DNA from 4 places in the Ralstonia sp. PBBBR1 genome. Region 2 is predicted to be linked to each of the others. Evidence: predicted binding sites of a transcription regulator. Region 2 holds the regulator's gene; each other region holds the start of a gene.
The links. Region 2 encodes FNR, which switches genes on or off when oxygen is low (the NO sensors DNR and NnrR bind a similar motif). Its sites were predicted from a motif close to TTGATNNNNATCAA; they were not measured.
Positions count from the first base shown of each region.

Region 1 (2,200 bases), on a different contig from region 2:
TTGGTCGGGTCGTACAGACCCTGGGCCGACGGCGCCGACGGCGTGATGGGGAAGGAATGTTGTTCCACGGCGATCTTCCGATGTTGTGGGTACAGCGCGCCGTAGAAGGCCCTCGCGATGGTGCGGATGCGGTGGCAGACAGGCAATGGCGCGCCGCACCATGAATGCGGGGTGAAACGAATATAAAAGAGTGGCCCGTAACAGGCAAAAGTTTTTAAATGGGGTCGGAGTAAATTAATAAATGCACAGTCTCAGTGCGGGCTTATTAATAGGGACAGATCAAAGTCGTCCGAATCGATGCCTCGCACATCACGGCGCCGCCATCCCGCTATTCGGAGCGCGCGCTGTCCTCCGTTCCCACTTCAGCGGGTTGGCGAGGGGGGCGCCCCTTGGGCAATGGCGCAACGCGACGGCCTCCGGTGCGCGCAAGTGTCGCGAGAAACGCCTCGTTGCCGAGCGGCCAGCCGCTGTGCACATGCTGGCGAATCTGCGCGAGCTGATCGGAGCCCAAACCTTCGTGCCACAACGTTCGGTAGCGCGACTGGCGCTCGAAAGGCGTGTTACCAAGACGCCAATAGCAATAGTGATCACTCACCCACGGGATGGATTGGATGCCCACATGATGACGATATGTGCTCCAACGGTCGTCTTCTGGCGTGCTGACGAGGCCAGCGCGTACGGCGTTGGATTCCACATACAACAGGATCGGCAGCACCCATTCAGCCGGGTCCAGTACGGTCGAGCGGAAACGCCCTTCCCACAGCGTTCCGCTGCGATCAGCCGCTGCGTTGAAGTACCGCGTATAGCGCCGCCCGACGGCCTGCAGCGTGCGCGAAAGGCTCTCCGCCACCTTGGGCGTTCCGACCAGATGGACGTGATTCGGCATCAGCGAGAAACCATGGATGGCGAAGTCATGCTCACGGGCAGCCATGCGCAACGTGTCGAGGTAGAACGCGTAGTCGTCGTCGCCGCGAAAGACGGTCTGGCGATTGTTGCCGCGCTGCAACACATGCACAGAGACATCGGTGGGACTGAGGCGGGGCAGGCGGGCCATGGAAAAGGCGGGGCGGCAAAAAGCGCCATCGTAGCCTGAAGCCCGAGAACCTGTCCCCAATTTTTGACAGGCAAACGCTTGCATGCCCATTGCCGTGGCGGTGCGACGGCAGAGTTTGCGTGCCGTCAAATCGGTGGCCCTACGCGTGATGGACGACGGGGGAACTTGATCCCAAGCAAATCGGCCAAGCGACTTCCCCGCGAGACTGGCTCCCATCACATCACGAGACGACACGAGAGGGAGCGATTGATGGCTTTTCACCGCATAGCCGTTGTAGCTGTAGCCGCCGGAATGCTTGCCGCCGGTTTCAGCCAGGCCGCCTTTGCGCAGAGCACGGATTTGCCGCCGGCCTCCGGTAATTGGATGGTGCGTCTGCGCGCCGTCAACCTAACAGCCGCCAACAAATCCGACCCGGTGCCTGCACTGGCCATTCCGGCTGACGCCATTCAGATCAACAACAAGGTCCTGCCCGAACTGGACATCTCGTATTTCTTTACGCCGCATCTGGCCGCCGAGCTGATCCTGACTTACCCGCAACAACAGGACGTCACGGTCATGCGAAGCGCGCTGGGCGGCCCGACCAAGATCGGCAGTTTCCGCCACTTGCCGCCCATCCTGACGATGCAGTATCACTTCACGCCCGAGTCGCGCTTCAAGCCGTACGTGGGCGCAGGCATCAACTACACGCGTATCTCGAATGTCGATCTCCAGGTGCCCGGCGTTGGTTCGCTGGACCTCAGCAAGAACAGCTTCGGCCCCGCGCTGCAGGTCGGCTTCGACTATCGCCTGACCGAACGCCTCTACTTCAACGTCGACCTGAAGAAGACCTGGATCAGCGCCGACGTGAAGATGGGCGGCCAGACCATCAGCAAGGTCAAGGTTGACCCGTGGCTGCTGGGCGTCGGCCTGGGCTATCGCTTTTAAGGGAGGACGATCAGCGAACTGACACTGTCCTGATCGACTTTTACCGACGTGCCGCAGGGGCCGTCGACGGCGGGGGCGCTCGTCGGCGGTGGTTGGCGCGTTCGGCCCGGCATGCGTTGGGGCGGCCGGGCATTTTTTTGGGCGCTTGGTTTAGATCAGCTGCCAGATGGTTTGGGAGCCAGGCGAGCGAGTAGCGGCCCGAACAGCGCCGCCGTCGCTCAA
Region 1 covers NZ_NKIL01000009.1:117,309-119,508, forward strand. Annotated here, with positions in the region: gene CFE42_RS17745 (glutamate synthase-related protein) at 1-68, opposite strand, end outside; gene CFE42_RS17750 (transposase) at 329-1,054, opposite strand; gene CFE42_RS17755 (OmpW family protein) at 1,304-1,978, shown strand; gene CFE42_RS17760 (deoxyguanosinetriphosphate triphosphohydrolase) at 2,197-2,200, opposite strand, start outside.
Region 1: CFE42_RS17755 (OmpW family protein) is a predicted target of FNR. The motif match lies at 1,220-1,233, and genes of this name have one in related genera.

Region 2 (2,200 bases):
CCACCGGCGGCGCGACAAGCCGCGCAGCCACCCAGCGAAGCCAGACATCATCAACAGGTTGGGCAGCGTACCCGCACCAAAGGCGAGCATGACCACAGCCCCGGAGGCAGCGTTGCCTGCCAGCAACGCCACAGCCAATGCGCCGTAGACCATGCCGCACGGCACCAGTCCCCAGGCCATACCCGTGATATAGCGGCGTAGCAACGGCGGCTGACGTTGCAGCGTGCCGCCCAGTGTGGCAGCCCCCCGAGACAGGCGGCCAGCGACGCGGCCGAGCAAGCGCTCAAGCCACACACTGCGCCACGCATCTCCGGCGGAGCGCACGAGCAGCAAAATCCCATAGGTGAGTAGCAATACACTGGCGAAGGCAAACAAGCCGCGTTGAATCGGCAGCCATTGCTGGCGCCAGAAGGTCGCGCCCATCGCACCCATGATTGCGCCAAGCAGCGCGTAGGTGGTCAGCCGGCCGGCATGCATGACGACCTGCTCGAACCATAGTCGGCGACGCGACACGACCCGTACCGCCACAGTTCCACGTTCGGCTGCAAGTGCGATCCCGCTGCACATCGCCAGACAATGCACACCGCCGAGCAATGCGATGAGGAAAACGCTCAGAAGCGCTGCAGCACTCATCTTTCTGACGCTCTTTTGATATGGACCAAGGTTTTTGTTTTACTGTTGCGAACTAAGCGTAATTGACGCGTTTTGCCGCATCGGAAATGTCCGAGGACAAGAAGGTCGCCGTTATAATAAGCTGAGCTGCACCACAAGAATTACTCATTTCACTTTCCCGAAACTCGCCCCCGCCCGTGCTCACTCGAATCGCACTTACCGACCAAGCCTCGCGTTGCTCCACCTGTGTACTCGGGCAAATCTGCCTGCCGGTGGGAATGAACTCGGACGACGTGCGCAAGATGGACGATTTGGTCGGCGAGCGCATCCGCATTAAGAAGGGGCAATCGCTCTATTCGCTCGGGGAGCCGCTGGAAGCGGTTTACGGCATTCGTTTCGGTACGCTCAAAACCCATCTGACGCTCGAAGACGGCCGGCACCAGATCACGGGGTTTCACCTGCCAGGCGAAATCGTCGGGCTCGATGGCATTGGCGATATGCGCCATGTGTCGGATGCCACCGCGCTCGAAGATACCGAAGTCTGCGTGGTGCGCTACGACGAGTTGCAACACCTTTCGCGTCGGCTGCCTTCGCTGCAGCATCAGTTCCTGCGCATCATGAGCAAGGAGATCTCGCAGGATCATCTGATGCTGCTCACGCTCGGTTCCATGCGTGCGGAGGAGCGTCTGGCAGCGTTCCTGCTCAACCTCTCGAAGCGTTCAGCCCAGCGGGGTTATTCGTCAACCGAATTTGTGCTGCGCATGAGCCGCGAAGAACTCGGCAGCTATCTGGGCCTCAAGCTCGAAACCGTCAGCCGCCTGTTCTCGCGCTTTGCCGAAGCGGGTCTCATCCAGATCCGCCAACGCCACGTCAAACTAATCGACCTGGCCGGCCTGCGCCAGGTCATGAGCGGTCAAGCCGCTTGAGGCTCCTTCCATGGCGCCCGCTCACACGAGCGGGTGTTCATGCGCTTCCAGTTTGCCGATGCCCGGGGACACGTAGAGCGTCAGCGCGCTCGACAATCCGCACAGCAACCAGAACACAAAGAACGATACCGTGTAGACCGCCTGGGCCGACACGGTGATCTGTTCGCCGAAGAAACGCAGGTCGGCGGGGTCCACCACTGCAAAGACCACCAGTTCAGCCAACGCGGCCGACAGAAATGCCGGCCACAGAATCCACATCAGCAGTCGACGCTTCATCGGGCCTCCGCGTGAATACCATGTGCCGGCGCGACGGCCGTCTTTTCAACGACCAAACCGTGGCGCACGACGTTGTCGTGAATAACGGCGTCGGGATGCGTCATCGCCAGCCAGATGGTGACGCCGCAGCCGATCATGGCAACAAACGGCCCAGCCATCAGGAGCCACGGCCAAGGCTCGCGCCACCAGGGACGGGCCTGCGCGGAAGATTGCGTTGCGTGCATCGTTGCCTCCTGTTGGGGATGCCGCATCAGCGCGGCACGATGAAGCTCGACGGTTCGCGCAGTACGAGGCTGGCGCTACCGCTGTCTGCGTGGATGACGAAACGGATTTTGTGCGAGCCGGGGGCGGCATCATCGGCCGGCCGGCGTACGCGCACTGGCAGC
Region 2 covers NZ_NKIL01000002.1:469,281-471,480, forward strand. Annotated here, with positions in the region: gene CFE42_RS02240 (sulfite exporter TauE/SafE family protein) at 1-633, opposite strand, end outside; gene fnr (fumarate/nitrate reduction transcriptional regulator Fnr) at 810-1,538, shown strand; gene CFE42_RS02250 (hypothetical protein) at 1,560-1,814, opposite strand; gene CFE42_RS02255 (FixH family protein) at 1,811-2,038, opposite strand; gene ccoG (cytochrome c oxidase accessory protein CcoG) at 2,065-2,200, opposite strand, start outside.

Region 3 (2,200 bases), on a different contig from region 2:
TTGGCGACGCCCGCGCCCGACTCCCGCTGGAGGGCGCCCTGGCCGAGCACCCGCGCAGTCGCGGCATCCACTGGGTGGAGAGCGATACCGCGCACGCCGGCGCCATGATGGTCGGCGCACTCAGCGCCCAATCCATGCCGGCCGGCACGCCCCAGGTGTTCCTCGCTGGCGAGGCCTCCTTGCTCAAGCAAGTCCGCACGCTGCTCGAAGGCGCCTGGGCCGTGCCGCAGGACGCCATCGACGCCAAGGGCTACTGGACAGCCGGCCTCTCGCGTGAAGAACGCAAGGCGAGCGAGGCGCGCTGATCTTCGCGTCGCGTCAGGTCGCGACTTCTGTCTGGGGTGTGGCGCCCTTCACCCACTCGCGCAGCAGGCGCTGCCCGTGCAGCAGCGCCGCGTCCATCGCTTCGCGCGGCGAGCCGAACGTGCATCCGGGCCGCACCGGCTGCGAGCCCGACAACGATTGCCCTTCCGCACCGCGGAAGACCACCTCGACACGCGCCTCCCAGCCTCGCCCGCCAGCGGGAACCACACGCGGGACGATCTCAACGTCTCCACAGATCTTGTGCACCTCGTTCCTCCGTCTGCAGCGCCTGAACAGCGCATTGCCCGCAATCTAGCAACGGGCATGCCAACCTGCGCCGCTCTTGGGATTTGATCCAGATCAACTTGCGGCGCAGACATGATCTTTAGGCCGCCCGCAGCATGCCGATGCAAAGAAGGACAGTGTGCCTTTCACGCTCACGCCTCCTTACGACCATCCGCGCCCACGAAGCGCGGCACCACCATGCGCAAGAATCTGCCGGTCACCCAAGCCGAAACCGCCCTCAGCCCGACGGACTACCTCATCTCCCGCACCGATCTCAAAGGCCGCATCGTCTTCGCCAACCCGGCGTTCGTGCGCATCAGCGGCTATACACACGAAGAACTGATGGGCGCGCCGCACAACCTCGTGCGCCACCCGGACATGCCCGAAGCCGCCTTTGCCGACTTGTGGGCCACGCTGCAGGCCGGCAAGCCGTGGCGCGGCTTCGTCAAGAACCGTCGCAAGGACGGCGGCTTCTACTGGGTGCTGGCTAACGTGACGCCGGTGTTTCAGAACAACGCGGTGGTCGGCTATACGTCGGTGCGTTCGATGGCCACGCCCGCACAGATCGCGCGCGCGCAACGCGCCTATACCGCCATCAATGAAGGCGACACGTCGTACACCGTGCGTGCGGGCCGCATTCTGCGCACGGGATGGCGGCGCGTCGTCAATCTGTTCCAGATCGACAGCCTGCGCTTCAAGGTGATCGGCCTGCAAACGCTGATTGCATCGGCCATCCTGATCGGCACGGTGTGGGCGCACATCGCGCTGGAAGCCGCCGATCTGCATGGCGCAGCGTGGCTCGTGTTCAGCCGCGATTGGCTGTGGCTCACCGGCGTGGGTTGCGCCGGGCTGGCAACGATGTCAGGCGTGCTGCTCGCACGCACGCTGATCCGACCATTGGAAGAAGCCGCGACGCTGGCCACACGCCTGGCTGCCGGCGATCTGACCACCGTGGTCGAAGCCCGCTCCAGCGACGAGTTGGGCGAAGTCATGCGCGCCATGGGCACCATGCGCGCGAGCCTGTCGTCCATCGTGCGCGACATCCAGGACGGCGCCGCCAGCGTCGCGCACAGCACGTTGCAGATTTCCGCCGGCAACCATGACCTCTCCGCCCGCACTGAGCAGCAAGCCGCCGCGCTGGAAGAAACCGCATCCAGCATGGAGGAGCTGACATCGATGGTTGCGCAGAATGCCGACCACGCCCGCGCAGCCAGCGCCCTGGCCGAGCAGGCCTCCACCATTGCGGCCGACGGCGGCCAGGTCGTGCAGCGCGTCGTGCAAACGATGGACGCCATCCGCGCCGACAGCCAGCGCGTGACCGAGATCATCGCCACCATCGAGAGCATCGCGTTCCAGACCAACATCCTTGCGCTCAACGCCGCAGTTGAAGCCGCACGCGCGGGCGAAGAAGGCCGTGGCTTTGCGGTCGTCGCCGGCGAGGTGCGCAGCCTCGCGCAGCGCAGCGCGCAGGCCGCAGCGCAGAGCAAGGAGATCATCCGCGCATCCGATCAATCCGTGCGCGACGGCGTGGATCTCGTCCACAAGGCGGGCGCCACCATGACGCAGATCGTGCAATCGGTGCAGACCGTCACGCAGCTCATGTCGGAAATCT
Region 3 covers NZ_NKIL01000005.1:445,937-448,136, forward strand. Annotated here, with positions in the region: gene CFE42_RS10720 (siderophore-interacting protein) at 1-305, shown strand, start outside; gene CFE42_RS10725 (hypothetical protein) at 319-570, opposite strand; gene CFE42_RS10730 (PAS domain-containing methyl-accepting chemotaxis protein) at 787-2,200, shown strand, end outside.
Region 3: CFE42_RS10730 (PAS domain-containing methyl-accepting chemotaxis protein) is a predicted target of FNR. The motif match lies at 654-667, and genes of this name have one in related genera.

Region 4 (2,200 bases), on a different contig from region 2:
TTTGGGTGCTCCCAATCGAAGTCCGACGTGATGTTGTAGGTCGGTATCGGGAACGTGAACGCGCGGTCTTTCGCATCGCCGGCCATCATGACCTCGATATACGCGCGGTTGATCATGTCCATCTCGGGCTGGAGATCGCCGTAGGTGAAGGGCATCTCTTCGCCGCCGATGTAAGGAACCTGTTCGCGCAGGTCGGCCGGGCAAGTCCAGTCGAACGTGAGGTTGGTGAACGGCGTTTGCGTGCCCCAGCGGCTGGGTACGTTCAGGTTGTAGATCAGTTCCTGCATGGACTGCTTGACCGCGGCATACGACATCGCGTCGCGGCGGATGAACGGCGCCATGTAGGTATCGAACGAACTGAACGCCTGCGCGCCGGCCCACTCGTTCTGCAGCGTGCCCAGAAAGTTGACGATCTGCCCGATGGCTGCGGACATATGCCGCGGCGGCGTTGCCTCCACCTTGCCCGGCACGCCGTTGAATCCCTCCGTCAGCAACTGCCGCAACGACCAGCCTGCGCAGTAGCCCGAGAGCATGTCGAGATCGTGGATGTGGAGGTCGCCCTCGCGGTGCGCCGTGCCCGCTTCGGGGCTGTAGACGTGCGAAAGCCAGTAGTTGGCCGTGACCTTGCCCGCCACGTTCAGGATCAGGCCGCCCAGGCTATAGCCCTGATTGGCGTTGGCGTTGACGCGCCAGTCGCGCTGCTCGAGGTACTCCTCCATCGTGCTTTCGACATCGACCAGCGTGTGCTTGAGCGAACGCAGCCGGGCGTGCTGTTCGCGGTAGACGATGTAGGCGCGCGCGGTGCGCCAATAGCCGGCGTCCACCAGCACCTCTTCCACGCAGTTCTGGATGATTTCGATACCTGGGCAGGGGAGCGGCGCAAGATGTGCAACCACGCCTGAGGTCAGGTGCTGCGCCTCGATGGTGTCGAATTCGCCGGTGGCCTGGCCGGCTGCGGCGATGGCCTGTCGGATCTTCTGCGCATCGAACGGCGCCAATGAACCGTCGCGCTTGGTGACTTGCCAAGTGACCTGCGTGCCCGTCATGAGGTACTCCATATAGTGGTATGGAGTCAGACTAGCACTACATATTGTGGTCTGTGAGCCTTAAAGACCTGGATCTTTGAATCGCTTGACCCCGGTCAACCGGGGCCGGGGCCGATGCACAAGCCGGGTGTCCCGGTCAGTCAACGATGAATAGTCGAGCGCCTTTTTTGGTGGTCGACTGATGGGCTTCGGCATCGTCGCCCACCTGATAGCTCATACCGGGCGTGAGCGTGAACGTGCGGCCGTCTTCCAGTGTGGTTTCCAGTTCGCCGTCAAGGCAGAACAGGATGTGGCCCTTCTTGCACCAATGGTCGGCCAGGTAGCCAGGCGTGTACTCCACCATGCGTACGCGGATGCGGTCCGACTCGTCGCCAAAGTAGCGCGTGCGCCAGATCGCCATGCCGGTTTCGCCGGCATGTTCGGTAGGTTCAACGGCAGACCAGTCGGTTGTGCCGAAGGCGAAGGGCGCCATTTTCATTGCAGGGCTCCGGTGGTGACATAAGCCCATGATGGTATCAGCGGCATACGTGGTACAGGCGTCGCTTTTCATGTGCTCGAAACAGCGCTTGTTGGTATGCCTCGACGGCATTGCGTGTCGCTCAATAATCCGCTTCGCACTGCCCAATTCCAGTGCTCATGCGGAGTCGCAGCAGGGTGTCAACGGCGCCATATCGATGTATGCAGAAATTGCATGGTGCTATGCAACATCGACATAACGATCGCCACGCGCTTCTCTAATATCGTCGCTTTTTACAAAGCGTGATGAACTTGGGCCAGCCCTTGGCCCCATGAGATCCGCGTCTGTCGCGCGCCGCCTTCCGGCCACGGTATTCCTTGGAGAAAGTCTTGAACACCAAACGTCTGACCTCCCACATTGGGCTGGCAATGCTGCTGGGCATTGCCGTCGGCTGGGGTTGCCACGAATACGCCAAGGACGCTGCGGCGGCCAAGGACATCGCTTCGTACTTCAGCATCATCACCGACATCTTCCTGCGCATGATCAAGATGATCATTGCGCCGCTGGTGTTCTCGACCCTGGTGACGGGCCTGGCAAGCATGAGTGGCGGCCGTTCGGTGGGCCGCGTGGGCCTGCGCGCGATGATCTGGTTTGTGTGCGCGTCGGCCACGTCGCTGGCGCTGGGCATGCTGCTGGT
Region 4 covers NZ_NKIL01000013.1:37,909-40,108, forward strand. Annotated here, with positions in the region: gene CFE42_RS20510 (ribonucleoside triphosphate reductase) at 1-1,046, opposite strand, end outside; gene CFE42_RS20515 (DHCW motif cupin fold protein) at 1,183-1,524, opposite strand; gene CFE42_RS20520 (dicarboxylate/amino acid:cation symporter) at 1,893-2,200, shown strand, end outside.
Region 4: CFE42_RS20510 (ribonucleoside triphosphate reductase) is a predicted target of FNR. The motif match lies at 1,132-1,145, and genes of this name have one in related genera.